One region of the Kocuria sp. CPCC 205235 genome, then DNA from elsewhere that is predicted to be linked to it. Evidence: riboswitches for the same ligand, from Rfam matches in the RefSeq annotation. Region 1 holds a riboswitch; each other region holds the start of a gene.

Region 1 (5,031 bases):
CGAAATGATCGTCGAACGTGTGGTCATGAAAACTGCGCTGGACGGTACGGCGAACGGCTACGGGATATGCGGGCTTCTCGGAACTCATGATCCCCAGTCTAGGGAGCACGGCACAATGGTGTTCGTGTTGACAGACTCCCAGCGCCCGCAGCCCCTCGAACAACGCCCCGCACGCTCGGAGCTGTGGTTCCACATTGTGTTGGTCCTAGGCGTCTCGCTGGGCTCATCAGCGGTGTACGCCGTGCTCAATCTCGCCGAAACACTGTCTCGTGGGCCGCTCTCGGATGCCCAAGCCACCTTGAATCAGGTCCTGAGTCCGGTCCCGGCCATCGACCTGCTCAGGCAGCTTGCCAGCATCGGTTTCGCCCTGGTCCCGGTGGCCCTGGCGCTGTATCTCATGGCGGGTTCTCTGCCGCGGATCAAGGGCGTGCTGCGTCGCATCGGCATGGACGGTCGCCGCCCCGTGCGGGATGCACTGTGGGGACTCGGTTTGTTCCTGGTCATGGGGCTGGGAACCCTGGGGCTCTACCAGGCCGGACGCGAACTGGGCCTCACCGCAGCCATCAACACCTCGGCGCTCGATGAGCACTGGTGGACGGTGCCCGTCCTGATCCTCTCCGCGTTGCGCCACAGTCTGGTCGAGGAAATCATCGTGGTTGCTTTCCTGTGCGATCGACTGCGCCGCATCGGGTGGTCCTGGGTCACGATCGCGGTCCTCACCTCGGTCTTCCGCGCCAGCTACCACCTGTATCAAGGCTTTGGGCCCGCCCTGGGCAATCTGGTCATGGGTCTCGTGTTCGTGTGGGTGTACCGGCGCTACGGTCGCCTCGCACCGCTGCTCATCGCCCACGCGCTCCTGGACATCACCGGTTTCCTGCTCCCGCAACTACTGGCGGGTTAATCGACGACGACGCCGCTGCAGCCACCTTTTCGAGCGAAAGGTTGCGGCAGCGGCGTCGTCGACGGGAAAACTAAATGGTGACCAAGCCGTCCGGCGTAGCGAAGGAAACCGCCATGACGCCGGGCGTCCCGTTGGGAGCGGACCAGATGACGTCGAGTGAGGCCAGCACGTCCTCGACCGGGCCACCCAGCCACTCGGTCACGCGCTCGGGCGAGCCGGCAATGTCCATACCGGCCAACTGAACGTCCGTGATGCGCGCCTGGGAGGGATGCATATCGGACTCGGAATCGAAGCGAACCATGAACGGCAACTGGGGATCCGAGATCAAACCCTTCACGCCGATCTGATGCCACTCCAACTGACGACCGTCCGGGAACAACCGGGAACCGGGTACGGAGGGGCGGCCCAACTTGTCCTCGTAGGGCGTGAGGTCCTGCACCTCGACCACCCAACCGAGCCAACCGCCGCCGGCTTCGGAACGTGCGCGGACGGCCTGACCGAACGGCGCCTTGTCTGCGGCGGGGTGCTCGAGAACCTCGACCACTTCCACGTACTGGTGCCCGGTGAGCGGCAGGATCATGTTTCGCGTACCGAAGCGCGGGTGAATGCCGCCCTTGACCGGCTCGATCCCTAGCTGATCGGCAATCCGTTCCGTGGTGGCTTCAAGACCATCGGATTGAGCTGCGAATGAGACATGATCCAGTTTCATGGTCACATCGTGGCACCGCGCACAGTGGTCTCCAAATCGAGAGCTGAAACATGACCGTGTGACGCGGGTAACTCGGCTTGACGTTCGAGGTACCGGCTCCGGACAATGAAGGGCAGGTCACGAGAGTCAGCGACAAGCCCCAGCTAGCTGACCGGCAACCCTCCCTCCGCGGTGGGGTGCCCTGGGTGAGGACCAGGCCGCATCGAAATACTTCGGTGTTGGCAAGCGCGGGTCACAGGTGCCCGATCGCTGCACGGGCACCGTGCTGCGGATCGATCACCGGGCCCCTGATCCTGAGAGGGAGTGCGGTATGAGCCCCGCAGCCACCCCGTCCAACCCAGAGGGTTGGGCCTTCGAAACTCGACAGATCCACGCGGGTCAGGAACCCGATCCCACCACGGGGTCCCGGGCGCTGCCGATCCACCAGACCACGTCCTACGTGTTCCCGGATGCGGAGACGGCAGCCAACCGGTTTGCCCTGGCCGAGCTTGGGCCCATCTACACGCGCCTGACGAACCCGACCACGGAAGTGGTCGAGAACCGCGTGGCCTCCCTGGAGGGAGGCGTGGGTGCACTCATGCTCAGCTCGGGCCAGGCCGCCTCCACGTTCGCGATCCTGAACCTGGGCGGCGCCGGAACTCACGTGGTGGCTAGCCCATCCATGTACGGCGGCACGTACAACCTGTTGCGCCACACGCTGCCCAAACTGGGTGTGGAGACCACGTTCGTCTCCGACCCTGACGATCCCGAGGCGTGGCGCGCGGCGGTCAAGTCCAACACCGTGGCGTTCTTCGGGGAGACCATCCCCAATCCGCGTAACGATGTGCTGGACATCGAGACCATTTCCGCGGTGGCACACGAGTCCGGTGTGCCGCTGATCGTGGACAACACCATTGCCACGCCGTACCTCATCCGCCCGATCGAGTGGGGCGCTGACATTGTGGTGCATTCCGCGACCAAGTTCATGGGTGGTCATGGCACGTCCATCGGCGGCATGATCGTGGACGCGGGTAACTTCGATTTCGGCCAGGACCCGCAGCGCTTCCCGGCTTTCAACGAGCCGGACGATTCCTACAACGGCCTGGTCTACGCACAGGCGCTCGGTAAGGACGGGATCTTCGGGGTGAACCTGTCGTACATCCTGAAGGCGCGCGTGCAGTTGCTGCGTGACCTGGGATCGTCGATTTCCCCGTTCAACGCGTTCCTCATCGAGCAGGGGATCGAGACGCTGTCCTTGCGTATGGATCGGCACGTTGCGAACGCACAGAAGGTCGCGGAGTGGCTCGAGGCGCGCGACGACGTTCGCGCCGTTTCCTATGCGGGCCTCGCCTCCTCGCCGTGGCACGACCGCGCCCAGAAGTACTCGCCCAAGGGTGCCGGTTCCGTGCTCGGATTCGTGCTCGACGGCGGGCGCGAGGCGGGTACCGCGTTCGTGGATGCCCTGACCCTGCACTCCAACGTGGCCAACATTGGCGATGCCCGTTCGTTGGTGATCCACCCTGCCTCCACCACGCACTCACAGCTGACCGAAGAGGAGCAGCGGGCCACGGGTATCGAACCCGGGTTTGTGCGGCTGTCCGTGGGCTTGGAGTCCATCGATGACATCGTGGCCGACCTGGAATCCGGATTCGAGGCCGTGGCCGCGCTGGGTGAGGCTGCGGCGTCGTCGACGATCGGCTCGGATGGAGAGGGAACGCGGGCGTGACCATCGTGGGAGGCGGGACCACCGATTCGCTCGTGCGCGAGGACGGCGTAGTGGGCTATATCGACGTGGGTCCCTTGACCTTGGAATCCGGGTACCGTCTCCCACGCGCGCGCTTGGCCTACGAAACGTGGGGGCACCTCAACGAGGACGCCTCCAACGCCGTGTTGATCGAGCACGCACTGACCGGGGACTCCCACGTCGCACGCGGCCAGTCGCGCGAACACGCGCCCGAGGTTGAGCGCTTGGCCGCGGAAGCGGGCGGATGGTGGGATGGACTGGTGGGTCCGGGGGCGGCCATCGACACCGATAAGTACTTCGTGGTGTGCGCCAACATTCTCGGTGGTTGCTACGGCAGCACCGGTCCGGCCACCCAGGCACCACCGGAAGTGGACCCGGACCAAAAATCGTGGGGTTCCCGTTTCCCGCGCATCACCGTGCGGGACACGGTGATCGCGGAGGCCGTTCTGTCCGATGCTTTGGGAATCGAGCGTTGGCGACTGGTGATCGGCGGCTCCATGGGGGGTGCCCGGGCTCTCGAGTGGGCCGTGATGTACCCGGATCGAGTGGCGGCGTGCGGCGTGATCGCGGCGTGTGCTTCGGCCAGCGCGGAACTGCTCGCATGGGGACAGGCCCAAGCGCTCGCGATCCGGCAGGACCCGAATTTCCGCGGCGGGGACTACTACGACAGTGAGTTCCCGGAAGCGGGACTGGGCCTCGCGCGGCGCATCGCCCACATCACCTACCGCTCAGCCGCGGAGTTGCACTATCGGTTCGGCCGTGAGGCCCAGCCGAATGAGGACGTGGACGGGACCTACACGGCCGAGCGAGGCCGCTACCGCGTGGAAAGCTACCTGGACCACCAGGCCTCCAAGCTCGCGGGTCGCTTTGACGCGAACTCGTACCTGAGCGTCAACGAGACCCTGATGTCCCACGACATCACGCGTGGCCGCGGCAGCTTGGAAGAAGTGCTGGCAGGCACCTCGTGCGAGTGGCTCGTGGCCGGGGTCGATTCGGACCGGTTGTTCTTCCCTGCGGAATCGGCCGAACTCGTGCGGGCGCTGCCGGGTGAGCAGACCCTGCACATGATCAGCTCGCCGAGCGGTCACGACGGGTTCTTGATCGAGGCACCTCAGCTGGGCATGCTGCTCAAGAAGTCGGTGTTGAAGGACTAACCCTGTCCGGCCTCCGGGTCGGAGGGGTGCCGGTCGCTTGAAATCTGCGCATTCGCTTGTTCACCCGCACCCGGGATCACGGCTCGGCCGAATTTCGGCCGCTTGGCGGTGATGGAGTCTCCCGAACTGCGCTTGGTGAGGCGGCGGGCAACCCACGGCGCAAAGTGCTTCCGAGCCCACACGAGATCATCCCTGCGGACTTCCCGCTTTGTCCTGGCAGGTTGTGCTTCCAGGGCATCGGGAACTAGTCCGTGGTCGACGCCCAGGGAATCCAGGACTTCCACCGCGATCCGCTGATGACCCAGGGGAGAGAAGTGCAGTCGATCCGGCGCCCACATCAACGGATCGGCCAGTTCATGCAATCCCCACAGATCGGTCATCACTGCACCGTGGCGAGCCGCAATCACACGCACGTTCTCATTCCAAATGGCCACGCGGCCGCGGATGCTGCGGAGCACCGGAGTGTTGCCCACATCGGGCCCGTCGAACATCACCACGGTGGCGCCGGTCTCCGCGATGTGCGCGATCACGCCGTCCAGTTTCT
Region 2 (5,031 bases), on a different contig from region 1:
GATGCCCCCGATCAGGGATGCGACCAGGGTTTCGGATCGGGGCATACCCAGGACCGTGGCACCGTAGGACGCGAAGAACGCGATCACTAGGTAACCGGCGGCGTTGTTGGCGGCAAAGATCAGGGCGGCCAGGGTTACTTCGCGCTTGTTGGTGCGGAACAACTGGCCCAGCGGAGCTGAAGACTCCTTGGCGCGCTGCTGCATGGCAACGAACACGGGAGACTCATCCACCGCGCGGCGAATCGCGTAGCCAACACCGATCAGCACGATCGAGAACAAGAACGGAACGCGCCAGCCCCAGGACTCGAACTGCTCGGGGGTCAGCAGGGATGTCACGCCGAACATGAACAGGGTGGCCATCAGCATGCCCAAGGGCACGCCGATCTGCGGGTAAGCCCCGAACAGGCCGCGCTTGTGGTTGGGGGCGTGCTCCACAGCCATCAGGGCCGCGCCTCCCCACTCGCCACCGGCTGAGAAGCCCTGCAGGACGCGCAAGCAGAGCAGAATAATGGGCGCCGCAATACCGATCTGTTCGTAGGTGGGAAGCAGGCCGATCAAAGTGGTGGCCGCGCCCATGCCGAACAGCGTCAGCACGAGTGTGATCTTACGACCGTACTTATCGCCGATATGGCCAGCCACGATGGCGCCCAGCGGACGGAACAGGAAGCTGATGCCCAGGGAAGCCCAGGCGACGATCTGTCCCACAGCCGGATTCTCAGCGCCTGCCGGGTTGAAGTAGTGCGTGGCCAGGATGAAGGCCGCTGCCTGAGCGTAAATGAAGAAGTCGTACCACTCGATGGTTGTGCCCACCAGGGTGCCGGCGAGAACCTTGCGCTCTTCGCGGGACATGGTGTGCGCCTGCTGCTGTGCGGGCGGGGAAGCTGCGTTTGTAGCCATGGAAGCTCCAGGATCATGAGTTGCGCGGTCCGGGCCCGGCAAGATCTGTGATTACTGACCGAATGGTCGTTGGAATAGATAGTACTGATGATCGTGACTCGCGTCACTACCTCCGCGCAAAATTATCAAAGGTTTGAGGAAACACGTGTGAAGCTCTGTCTCGGGTGCCGTGCTGACCAGTCTCTTCCCCTGGGCGACGACCTTCCCTCGGGCGTCCAATGAGCCATTTCATTCGGTCTTACTGTGTGGTAGACCCGGTTACTCTGCAGTACGGTCGCATCAAATGGTTGCGCGGGGTCTGGTCCCGCGTTCCGAATTTCGCAACCAGGCTCAGCAGCGCGGATCAACCGGTCACCTAGCGCAACTGCTGATCCAACCAGCACATCCACTGGGCTCGACGGTCTGGGTGCCTGAGGTCGTCCCAGGTCAGCACTCGCACCTTCCATCCAGCATCACGAAAGCGTTCGAGCCTGTAGTTCTCGTCCCGGTAGATCTGAGTGTCGATTGCGTGGTCATTGCTGTTGTATTCGAGGGCCGTCCGCTTGGCGACCCATGCGAGGTCGGGGAATCGTTCCCGGCCATCCAGCATCACCAGTGGGTTCATGCTGGGCGGCGGGAAGCCGTTCTTGAGGACCAGCAATCGAGTCAACGTTTCGGGTGAAGACCACGTGCGTTCCACCGCGTGGCTCAGAAGTCTGGCGATTCGACAGGCGGAGCGTGAGCGTGGGGGAAGCAGGGCGAGAGTCCGCGAGATTTCTTCACGGTCGAACGGTTTCAGCCAGATCTTGTTGGTGACCTGGATCCGGTGCGCCAGCAGGTAGTCCAAACAGGCAATGATTCGCCACGCGGACAGGTAAGGGGCGGCCACGGTCAGTGCTTCGATCGGATGGGTGAGGGCGCACTCCGATGGACCCAAGTACGGGTTCAGCCCATAGGACTTGGTCAATGTGGCACCACCCAGCTCTGACGTGGGGCGGTAACGGTTCCAGGCCAGGTGGGGTGAGCCCATGGCGCTCACAAAGGCGCGTGCTCGCGGAGCGGGTTCGTGTCCGAGCGTCGGATTGATCCAGTGTTGAGTGGAGTCGACGGGCACCTTGTACAACCGCAATGCGTGGAGGCCGGTGATCGGCAAGCCGCTCATGTTCCGCCGGAAGTGTCGGTGCAGCAGCACGGAGAGCATCGCGGGTTCGTAATGCTCTGGCTTGTGGAACCAGTATCCGCGGGTCAGGCGCACCATGGCGGGGTCCGCGTTGAGCTGAGGAGCGCGCAGACCCCAGTCGACCGTCGGCAACACATCTGGCAACGGGTCGAAACTCAGTACTCGAGCGGCTTTCATGACCGCGACTGTAGGCGGTCTCGGGGTCGGTCAGTTCGAGTTATCCACAGGCACTTCTGCCGACTGTGCTAGCTCTCCGGTTGAGCCCCACCATTTCATCCTGCCTTACTGCCCGGTAGGGCGGGTTACTTTGCCGTAAGGCGGCATCAGATGGTCGGCCGCGATGGCCGGCTGAGCTGCGACGCCGGCCGGACCCGGCGGACCCGGCGGGCGGGGAGGCGGCGTGGCCCTAGGCGGCAGCGGGGGCACTAGCGGTGGGGTGGGGAGGATGAGCCAGGGTGATGGGGGCGGGAAATGAGGGGGCAGAGGCGGGTGGCGCGAGCGGCGTCGTCGTCGATTGATTGCCGACGCCGCTCGCGAACCTTGCTAGAACAAGCGCTCGGTCGCGAGGCGCGCGCCTTCGACCAGGGAGCCGAGCTTGGCCAACGCGATCGAGGGGTGGAGGCGACCGCCCAGGCCACAGTCAGTGGAGGCGATGACGTTCTCGCGACCCACCACGGACGCGTACTGCTCGATGCGGTCGGCCACGAGCTCCGGGTGCTCCACCACGTTGGTCGAGTGGGAGACGAAACCGGGGTAGACCACCTTGCCCTCGGGGAGCGTGTGGTCCTTCCAGACCTTCCACTCGTGGCCGTGGCGGGGGCTGGACGCCTCGAAGCTGTAGCCGCCCGCGTTGATGGTGAGCATGAGGTCCACCAGGTACTTGAACTCGAGGTCTGTGGTGTGCGGGCCGTGCCACGAACCCCAGCACAGGTGGAAGCGGATCTGGTCCTCGGGGAGGTCGCGCAGGGCGTAGTTGAGGGCGTCCACGCGGATCTTGGTGAAGGCCAGGTAGTCCTCCACGGTGGGCTCGGGGTTGATCTGGTCCCAGGACTCGGCGATGGAGGGGTCGTCGATCTGAACGGTCAGGCCGGCATCGATGATGGCCTTGTACTCCTCGCGCATGGCGTCCGCGCAGGCGTACACGAGCTCTTCGTCGGTCGAGTAGTACTCGTTGCGGACACGTGCGCAGGAACCCGGGGACAACGCGGCCACGAAACCCTGCTGGGCTCCGGTCTCGACCATTGCGTCCTTGAGACGGCGGATGTCGCCGGCCACGGCTTCCTGACCGGCGTAGGTCAGCGGCCCGGTGATCTTGGGCTGGGCGACCGAGGCGCGGTGCGCGAGAACTCCGGCCGTGGGGTCCTCGTAGGCGTCGCGGAAACGAGCGCGGTCGCGGCGGTCCGGGAAGCTGGTCAGAACGATGTTGCCGGGGGAGGAGCGCTTGACCTCGGCGTCCTGCCAGCGGTCCTCGTTGGTGGGGGTCAATCCGCCCAGTCGGGAGAACGAGTAGTTCCACCACGCGCCGTAATCCACGGAGGAGGACATGGTGTGGCCGTATTCGCCGTCGTTGACGATGTCCAGACCGATCTCGCGCTGCTTGCGGACGATGTCGATCACGCCGTTATCGAGCGCGGCATCCAACTCCTGAGCGGTGGCTTCACCCTCCTGGAAGCGCTTGTTGGCCTCCAGCAAATCGGGGGTGCGGGGCAGCGATCCCACGTGGGTGGTCTGAATACGATCGGTGTTCTGAGGCATGAACTAGCAGTCCTTTCCATCGGTCCTGGCGGTAGCACCGTGGGCTCAATCCCGGGTTGCTGCGGCGTCGACGAGCCAGATCTCTCGGCCGCTCTGGATGGGTACTCACTCATCAAACAACATGCATGGGTGGTCGGGCCAATTGTGGCGCGCGTAATGTGTGGGACGTAGATCACCCATTACCGAGGAGTTGGGGCATGTCGGACAGCACTCTCAAGGGCAAGAAAGCACTGGTCACGGGCGGTGCGAGTGGCATCGGCGCGGCAGCGGTTCGGGCCCTCGCGCAACGCGGCGCCCACGTGATCGTGGCCGACATCGACCCCGCCGCCGCCGAGACCATGGCACAAGAAGTCGGCGGAGAGGCGTGGGCCGTTGACCTCACCGACACCGCAGCGCTCGCGGACCTGAGTCTCGACGTGGATGTGCTGGTCAACAACGCCGGGATTCAAAAGGTCGCGGCAGTCCAGGACTTCGATCCCGCTGACTTCCACAGGATCCTCACGCTCATGCTCGAGTCCCCGTTCCTGCTGATCCGCGCCGCCCTGCCCCACATGTACGAGCGCGAGTGGGGTCGGATCATCAACGTGTCCTCGATTCACGGTCTGCGCGCCTCAGCGTTCAAATCCGCGTACGTCGCCGCGAAGCACGGTTTGGAGGGGCTGTCCAAGGCCGTGGCCCTGGAGGGCGCTCCGCACGGTGTGACCAGCAACTGCGTGAACCCCAGCTACGTGCGCACGCCTCTGGTCGACAAGCAGATCAAGGACCAGGCGGCCACCCACGGAATCCCCGAGGACGAAGTGGTCGAGAAGATCATGCTCACCGAATCAGCGATCAAACGCCTGGTCGAGCCGGAGGAGGTTGGCGAGCTCATTGCCTTCCTGGCCGGTCCCTCCGCCGGCATGGTCACCGGTGCCGCCTACACGATGGACGGCGGCTGGACGGCGTCCTAGCCAGATGGCACCGGGCGCTCCGGGCCGTCGCCCACGATCTGACCGTTGCGGGGTAGGCCGTCCGGAAATGACAGGGGTAAGCCAACAGCCTGAGCGAAATCCAGAGAATCGACCGCCTGCACATGCACGTGCGGTTCGGTGCTGTTCCCAGAATTTCCGAATTGGGCAACTGCGGTCCCAGCCTGAATGCTCTGGCCAACTCGAACCCTGATGCTGCCTTGCCGCAGGTGGCACAGTGCTACGTACTGGCCGCTGAAGGAATCCTGCACC
Region 3 (5,031 bases), on a different contig from region 1:
CATGAAACCGTTTGTACTGCTGGCCACCCGGCCCGAAGACGATGTGGCTCTGGAGGAATACGACGCCGTACGGCGTTTCGGTGGCTTGCAGGAGTCTCAGCTCGAACACCTGCGTTTGGAGAAGGGGCCCGTTCCGCAACTGGACCTGGAGCGTTACAGCGGAATCATCGTGGGCGGTTCGCCCTTCAATTCCTCCGACCCCGCGGAGGAGAAGTCGTCCACCCAGCACCGCGCCGAGAAGTGGATCAGCACGCTTCTGGACGAGGTCGTGGCTCGAGACTTCCCGTTCCTGGGTGCTTGCTACGGCGTGGGCACGCTGGGGATCCACCAGGGTGCTGTGGTGGATCGCACCCGCAGTGAAGAGGTGGGGCCGATCACCGTTACGGTCACCGACGAGGGTGCCAAGGACCCGCTGTTGTCCCAACTGCCGGGGGAGTTCACCGCGTACGTGGGGCACAAGGAAGGCACCCGGTCCCTGCCCGCCAGCGCCGTGCTGCTGGCCAGCGGCACGGTGTGCGAGGTCCAGATGTACCGGGTCAAGCAGAACCTCTACGCAACGCAGTTCCACCCGGAACTCGACCCGGGCGGGCTGATCAACCGCGTGATTGCATACAAGGATTTGGGGTACTTCCGTCCCGGAGACACCCAGACCGTGATCGACCGCGTGAAGGACGGGCCCGAAGTGGACCAGCCCAAGAAGATCCTGGCCGCATTCGTCGACCGCTATGCGGTGTAAGGCAGCGCGGCCCGCGGTACACGCCCTCCACAATGACCGCACCGGGGTCCAGTGACCGATAGCGTGGAGTCATGAGCCAGCATCCCGCGCCTTGGAGCAAGCCGCCAGCACCGAACTCGAGCCCGGCCCCACGGCCCGGCGAGGTGAGAGGCGCGGGTGGGGGAGCGGCGTCGTCGACCATGAACGGCGGTCGTGTCCCGGCGCCTGTACCGGCCACCGGACCGTCCCAGGTGCCGCCGGAGCAGCTACGCACGCTGGCGTATCACCGGTTAGGATTCGCCGACCGCAACCACGAATGGTGGAAGCCCCTGGTCGAGGGCGCGATTCTGTTCTTCTTGTTCCTCGTTCTGTCGGTGTTGTTCGCCATCCCGGTCATCTTGTTCATGGACAACCCCATGGGCCTGGACAACGTGGCCACCATGGACCAGCTGGATCCGCTCATCTTCTTCTTCCTGTTCGGTTCCGTCGCGCTCCTGGCACCGGCGGCGTACCTGGCCCGAAAAATCATGGGGCCGCGGCCATTGGGGCTGCTCCATTCTGTGACTGGGCGGCTGCGCTGGAAGTGGATGCTCCAGTGCGGGCTCGCGGCGTTGGCCATTTTCGTGGTGATCAACGGCTTGTCCATCCTGCTCGACCTGATGACCGGCGGCGAGGCGATCGAGTTCACCGTGGCACCCCAGTGGGGATGGTTGCTGCTCATGGTGGTGCTGCTGGTGCCCATCCAGTGTTTCGCGGAGGAACTGGTCTTCCGTGGCTATCTGATGCAGACGGTGGGCCGTTGGTTGAAGCACCCGGCCTGGGCGATTCTTCTGCCGGTCCCGCTGTTCGTCGCCGGGCACCTCTATGACGTGTGGGGACAGGCCTCCATTGCCGTCATGGCGATCACCATGGGCGTGATCACGTGGCGCACCGGCGGGCTGGAAGCGGCGGTCGCCCTGCACGTGGTCAACAACTGCACGGTCACGCTCATGGCCATCGTTGGATTGGCGGACCTGAGTGATACCAGCGGCGGGCCCATCGACGTCCTCTTCACGCTGGCTGTCAACGGGGTCTTCCTCCTGGTCGTGTTCCGGATGGCCCGTAAGACTCGAATTGCTACGTCTCGCACCATCATCCTGCCGCCCCCGCCGCGGTTGCCGGCGTTGGCGCAGCGGCCCCGCACGGTCAGCCAGGTGGGTTCCGAGCTCGCGGCGTTCGTGGTGGATCCCCGCACCCAGAACTACCTCTCCCTGCCCGAGCAGTACGGTCCCTACACCGTTCGGGATGGTCAGGGGCGCCCGGTGGGTTTGTTGGACGTGCGTAAGACGTCGGGTCCGCAGTCACCGAACGGACAATCCGGGAACGGTCCTTGGCCGAACGGCCCGTCACAGGGTGGCGATCCGCGGGACCGCCAGCTCGCGGGTGCGCAGCCGCCGAACCGGGGCTCCCACGGTGGCGACTCGGCTACCAACCAGGACCGCACTCCCTAGACTGTCCTGCATGGCCCATCACAGCGTTTCTGACTTGGATTCCCACCGCGCCCCGTTCGGCTACGCCCGCGCCCTGGGCGATTACGTCATGGCCTCGCCCAGCTCGTACCACGCGGTCGCGGCCGCGGCGGAGCTACTGCGCGGGGCGGGATTCACGGAACTGAGCGAATCCGAGGCGTGGAGCGACGTCGGCGGGCGGCACTTCACGATTCGCGACGGCGCTCTGATCGCCTGGGTGGCCCCGCGCGACTATCGTGCGGGCGCCGGGGCTCGCATCCTGGGTGCGCACACGGATTCGCCAGGGTTCAAGCTGAAGCCCAAGCCCACCACGGTCTCCAACGGCTGGTACCAGGCTGGTGTTGAGGTGTACGGCGGCGTGCTGCTGAACTCGTGGCTGGACCGGGACCTGCGTCTTGCCGGACGGATCGTGGTGCGCGGTGAGAACGGCGAGCTCACGCAGCACCTGTGCGCCACGGAGGCGGTCGCCCGGATCCCGCAGTTGGCCATCCACCTGGACCGCGGCGCCAACGAAGGGCTCAAACTCGACAAGCAGCAGCACGTGCAGCCCATTTGGGGGACCGGTTCGGCTCAGGACGCTGACGTGCTGGGCCTGCTCGCCGACATGGCCGAGGCGTCGGTGGCTCCGGAGGACATCGTGGGATTCGACGTGGTGCTCGCGGACACACAGAAGCCCGAACTGATCGGTCAGCGGCGGCAGCTGCTCGCGAGCGGGCGGCTGGACAACCTGTCCTCCGTGTACGCGGGAATGCACGCGTTGGTCGAGCATGCCGAGGACCTGGAATCCGCGTCGCAGATGTCCGTGCTGGCCGCGTTCGACCACGAAGAGGTCGGCTCCGCCACGCGCTCCGGTGCGGCGGGTCCGTTCCTGGAAGACGTGCTCGCGCGGATCAGCGCGGCGCAGGGTGAATCGCAAGATGATTACCGACGTTCCCTGTCCGAATCGGTGTGTTTGTCGGCTGACGCCGGTCACCTGGTCCACCCCAACTACCGCGGTCACCACGACCCCGTGAACACTCCCGAGCCCGGTGCGGGTCCATTGCTCAAGATCAACGCCAACCAGCGCTACACCACGGATGCCGTGGGTGCCGGTTTGTGGGCGGACGCGTGCGAGCGTGCGGGCGTGAGCTATCAGGAGTTCGTCTCCAACAACAACGTGCCGTGCGGTTCGACCATCGGCCCCATCACGGCCACCCGCCTGGGTATGCGCACCCTGGACGTGGGCGTGGGACTGTTGTCGATGCACTCCGCCCGCGAACTCGCCCACGTGGACGACCTGCACGCGCTGTCCCGAGTGACCGGGGCGTTCTGGCGGTCATAAACCGTCACGCGCGTTGACAGTCACCTTGGGTGCGTGATGCTCTGAATCCGTAACGCCATCAAGAGCGGCCGAGAGACGTGGCTCGTCAACGCCGCAGCAACCACCCGGATACCGGGACGGTGCTTCCGCCACGACCGATGGACAGCTCTTCAGCTCCTGCGGTTCGCACGATCACGCCCGTGCGCTGTGCTGCTATCGGTCGGCCGTGCGGGGCATCGCGACTGAACGCGAGGGACTACCGAGAACATGAGCAGCGACACCGGGATCAAGGAACAGTTCGACACCGCAACCCTTTACGGGGATCCGCAGCGATCCCTGAGCACCCGCGAACTCTTCGAGGTGTTCCAGCCGGTCTTTGATCGCGTTGCCGACGGTGCCGTAGAGCGCGAACAGCAGCGGATTCTCCCGTTCGAGCAGTTCGCGTGGCTCAATGAACACCGCTTCGGAGCGCTCACGGTGCCGCGCTCGCGGGGTGGTTACGGCGCGTCGCTGGAACAGGTGGCGGAGCTGCTGATCGTCCTGGCCGCTTCCGACTCCAACGTGGCGCACGTCTACCGTTCGCACCTGGGATTCATCGCGAGCCTCAGCTCCGATGAATCCGACGTCTGGTTCCCTCGGATCGCCGCCGGTGAGACCGTGGGTAATGCCGCGACCGAGCGCTCCGGTGCAGCTCTGGGCACCGCGGCCACCGCGCTCACCCAGACCGCAGACGGTAACTGGGAGCTCAACGGCACCAAGTTTTACTCCACCGGTTCGATCTTCTCCGACTGGATCCAGGTCACCGCCCAGATCCCCGGGCAGGAGGCGCGCTCGCACGCGCTGGTGAAGAGCTCGTGGGACGGCATCGAGCTGATCGACGACTGGGACGGCTTCGGCCAGCAACTCACCGGAACCGGCACCACGCACTTCCGCGGGGTCAAGGTTCCGGCAGCCAACGTGCGCAACCGCGACGGCCGCGCGACCCAGGAGACCGCTGTCTTCCAGCTCGTGCTCTTGGCCGTCGAGGCGGGGATCGCCAAGGCCGCAATCGACGAGGGCGTGCACCTGGTGCGGTCACGCACCCGCGGTTTCAATACCGGTACGGGCTCGGTCGCTCGCGAGGATCCGCAGGTGCTGCAGCGCGTGGGAGAGCTCAGCGCCAAGGCTGCCGCGGCACGGGCGATCGTTCTTCAGGCGGCCCGCGAGCTCGACGCCGCCATCGGCGTTCTCGGCGGAGACCCCCTTCTCGACAACCCCCAGGAGTTGACCAACGCGTGCGAACTGCCCGTGGCACAAGCCCAGGTGGTTGTTCCGGAACTCGTGCGCGATGTGACCGACGGGATCTTCGACCTGCTCGGTGCCTCCGCCGTGGGCAAGTCCAAGTCCCTCGACCGCTTCTGGCGCAACGCCCGCACCGTGGCCACTCACAACCCCACCATTTACAAGGCCCGCATCGTGGGTGACTACCGCGTCAACGGCACCCCGATGTTCGGGCTCAATGCCATTGG

What was found. Region 1 has a riboswitch for S-adenosylmethionine ahead of RF638_RS03465 (bifunctional o-acetylhomoserine/o-acetylserine sulfhydrylase). Riboswitches for the same ligand answer to the same signal wherever they lie in the genome.
Region 2: another riboswitch for S-adenosylmethionine. It lies ahead of RF638_RS00995 (cobalamin-independent methionine synthase II family protein); the one in region 1 lies ahead of RF638_RS03465 (bifunctional o-acetylhomoserine/o-acetylserine sulfhydrylase).
Region 3: another riboswitch for S-adenosylmethionine. It lies ahead of RF638_RS01865 (acyl-CoA dehydrogenase family protein); the one in region 1 lies ahead of RF638_RS03465 (bifunctional o-acetylhomoserine/o-acetylserine sulfhydrylase).

Annotation. Positions count from the first base shown of each region.
Region 1 is NZ_JAVKPR010000003.1:124,031-129,061, reverse strand. Features, by position in the region: gene RF638_RS03480 (S9 family peptidase) at 1-88, opposite strand, end outside; gene RF638_RS03475 (CPBP family intramembrane glutamic endopeptidase) at 125-901, shown strand; gene RF638_RS03470 (VOC family protein) at 972-1,610, opposite strand; SAM riboswitch class IV at 1,726-1,844, shown strand; gene RF638_RS03465 (bifunctional o-acetylhomoserine/o-acetylserine sulfhydrylase) at 1,921-3,315, shown strand; gene RF638_RS03460 (homoserine O-acetyltransferase) at 3,312-4,487, shown strand; gene RF638_RS03455 (SGNH/GDSL hydrolase family protein) at 4,484-5,031, opposite strand, start outside.
Region 2 is NZ_JAVKPR010000001.1:208,397-213,427, reverse strand. Features, by position in the region: gene RF638_RS01005 (MFS transporter) at 1-897, opposite strand, end outside; gene RF638_RS01000 (hypothetical protein) at 1,253-2,233, opposite strand; gene RF638_RS00995 (cobalamin-independent methionine synthase II family protein) at 2,600-3,811, opposite strand; SAM riboswitch class I at 3,825-3,915, opposite strand; gene RF638_RS00990 (3-hydroxybutyrate dehydrogenase) at 4,009-4,761, shown strand; gene RF638_RS00985 (M23 family metallopeptidase) at 4,758-5,031, opposite strand, start outside.
Region 3 is NZ_JAVKPR010000002.1:73,865-78,895, reverse strand. Features, by position in the region: gene RF638_RS01880 (glutamine amidotransferase) at 2-736, shown strand; gene RF638_RS01875 (lysostaphin resistance A-like protein) at 808-2,205, shown strand; gene RF638_RS01870 (M18 family aminopeptidase) at 2,216-3,544, shown strand; SAM riboswitch class I at 3,597-3,688, shown strand; gene RF638_RS01865 (acyl-CoA dehydrogenase family protein) at 3,791-5,031, shown strand, end outside.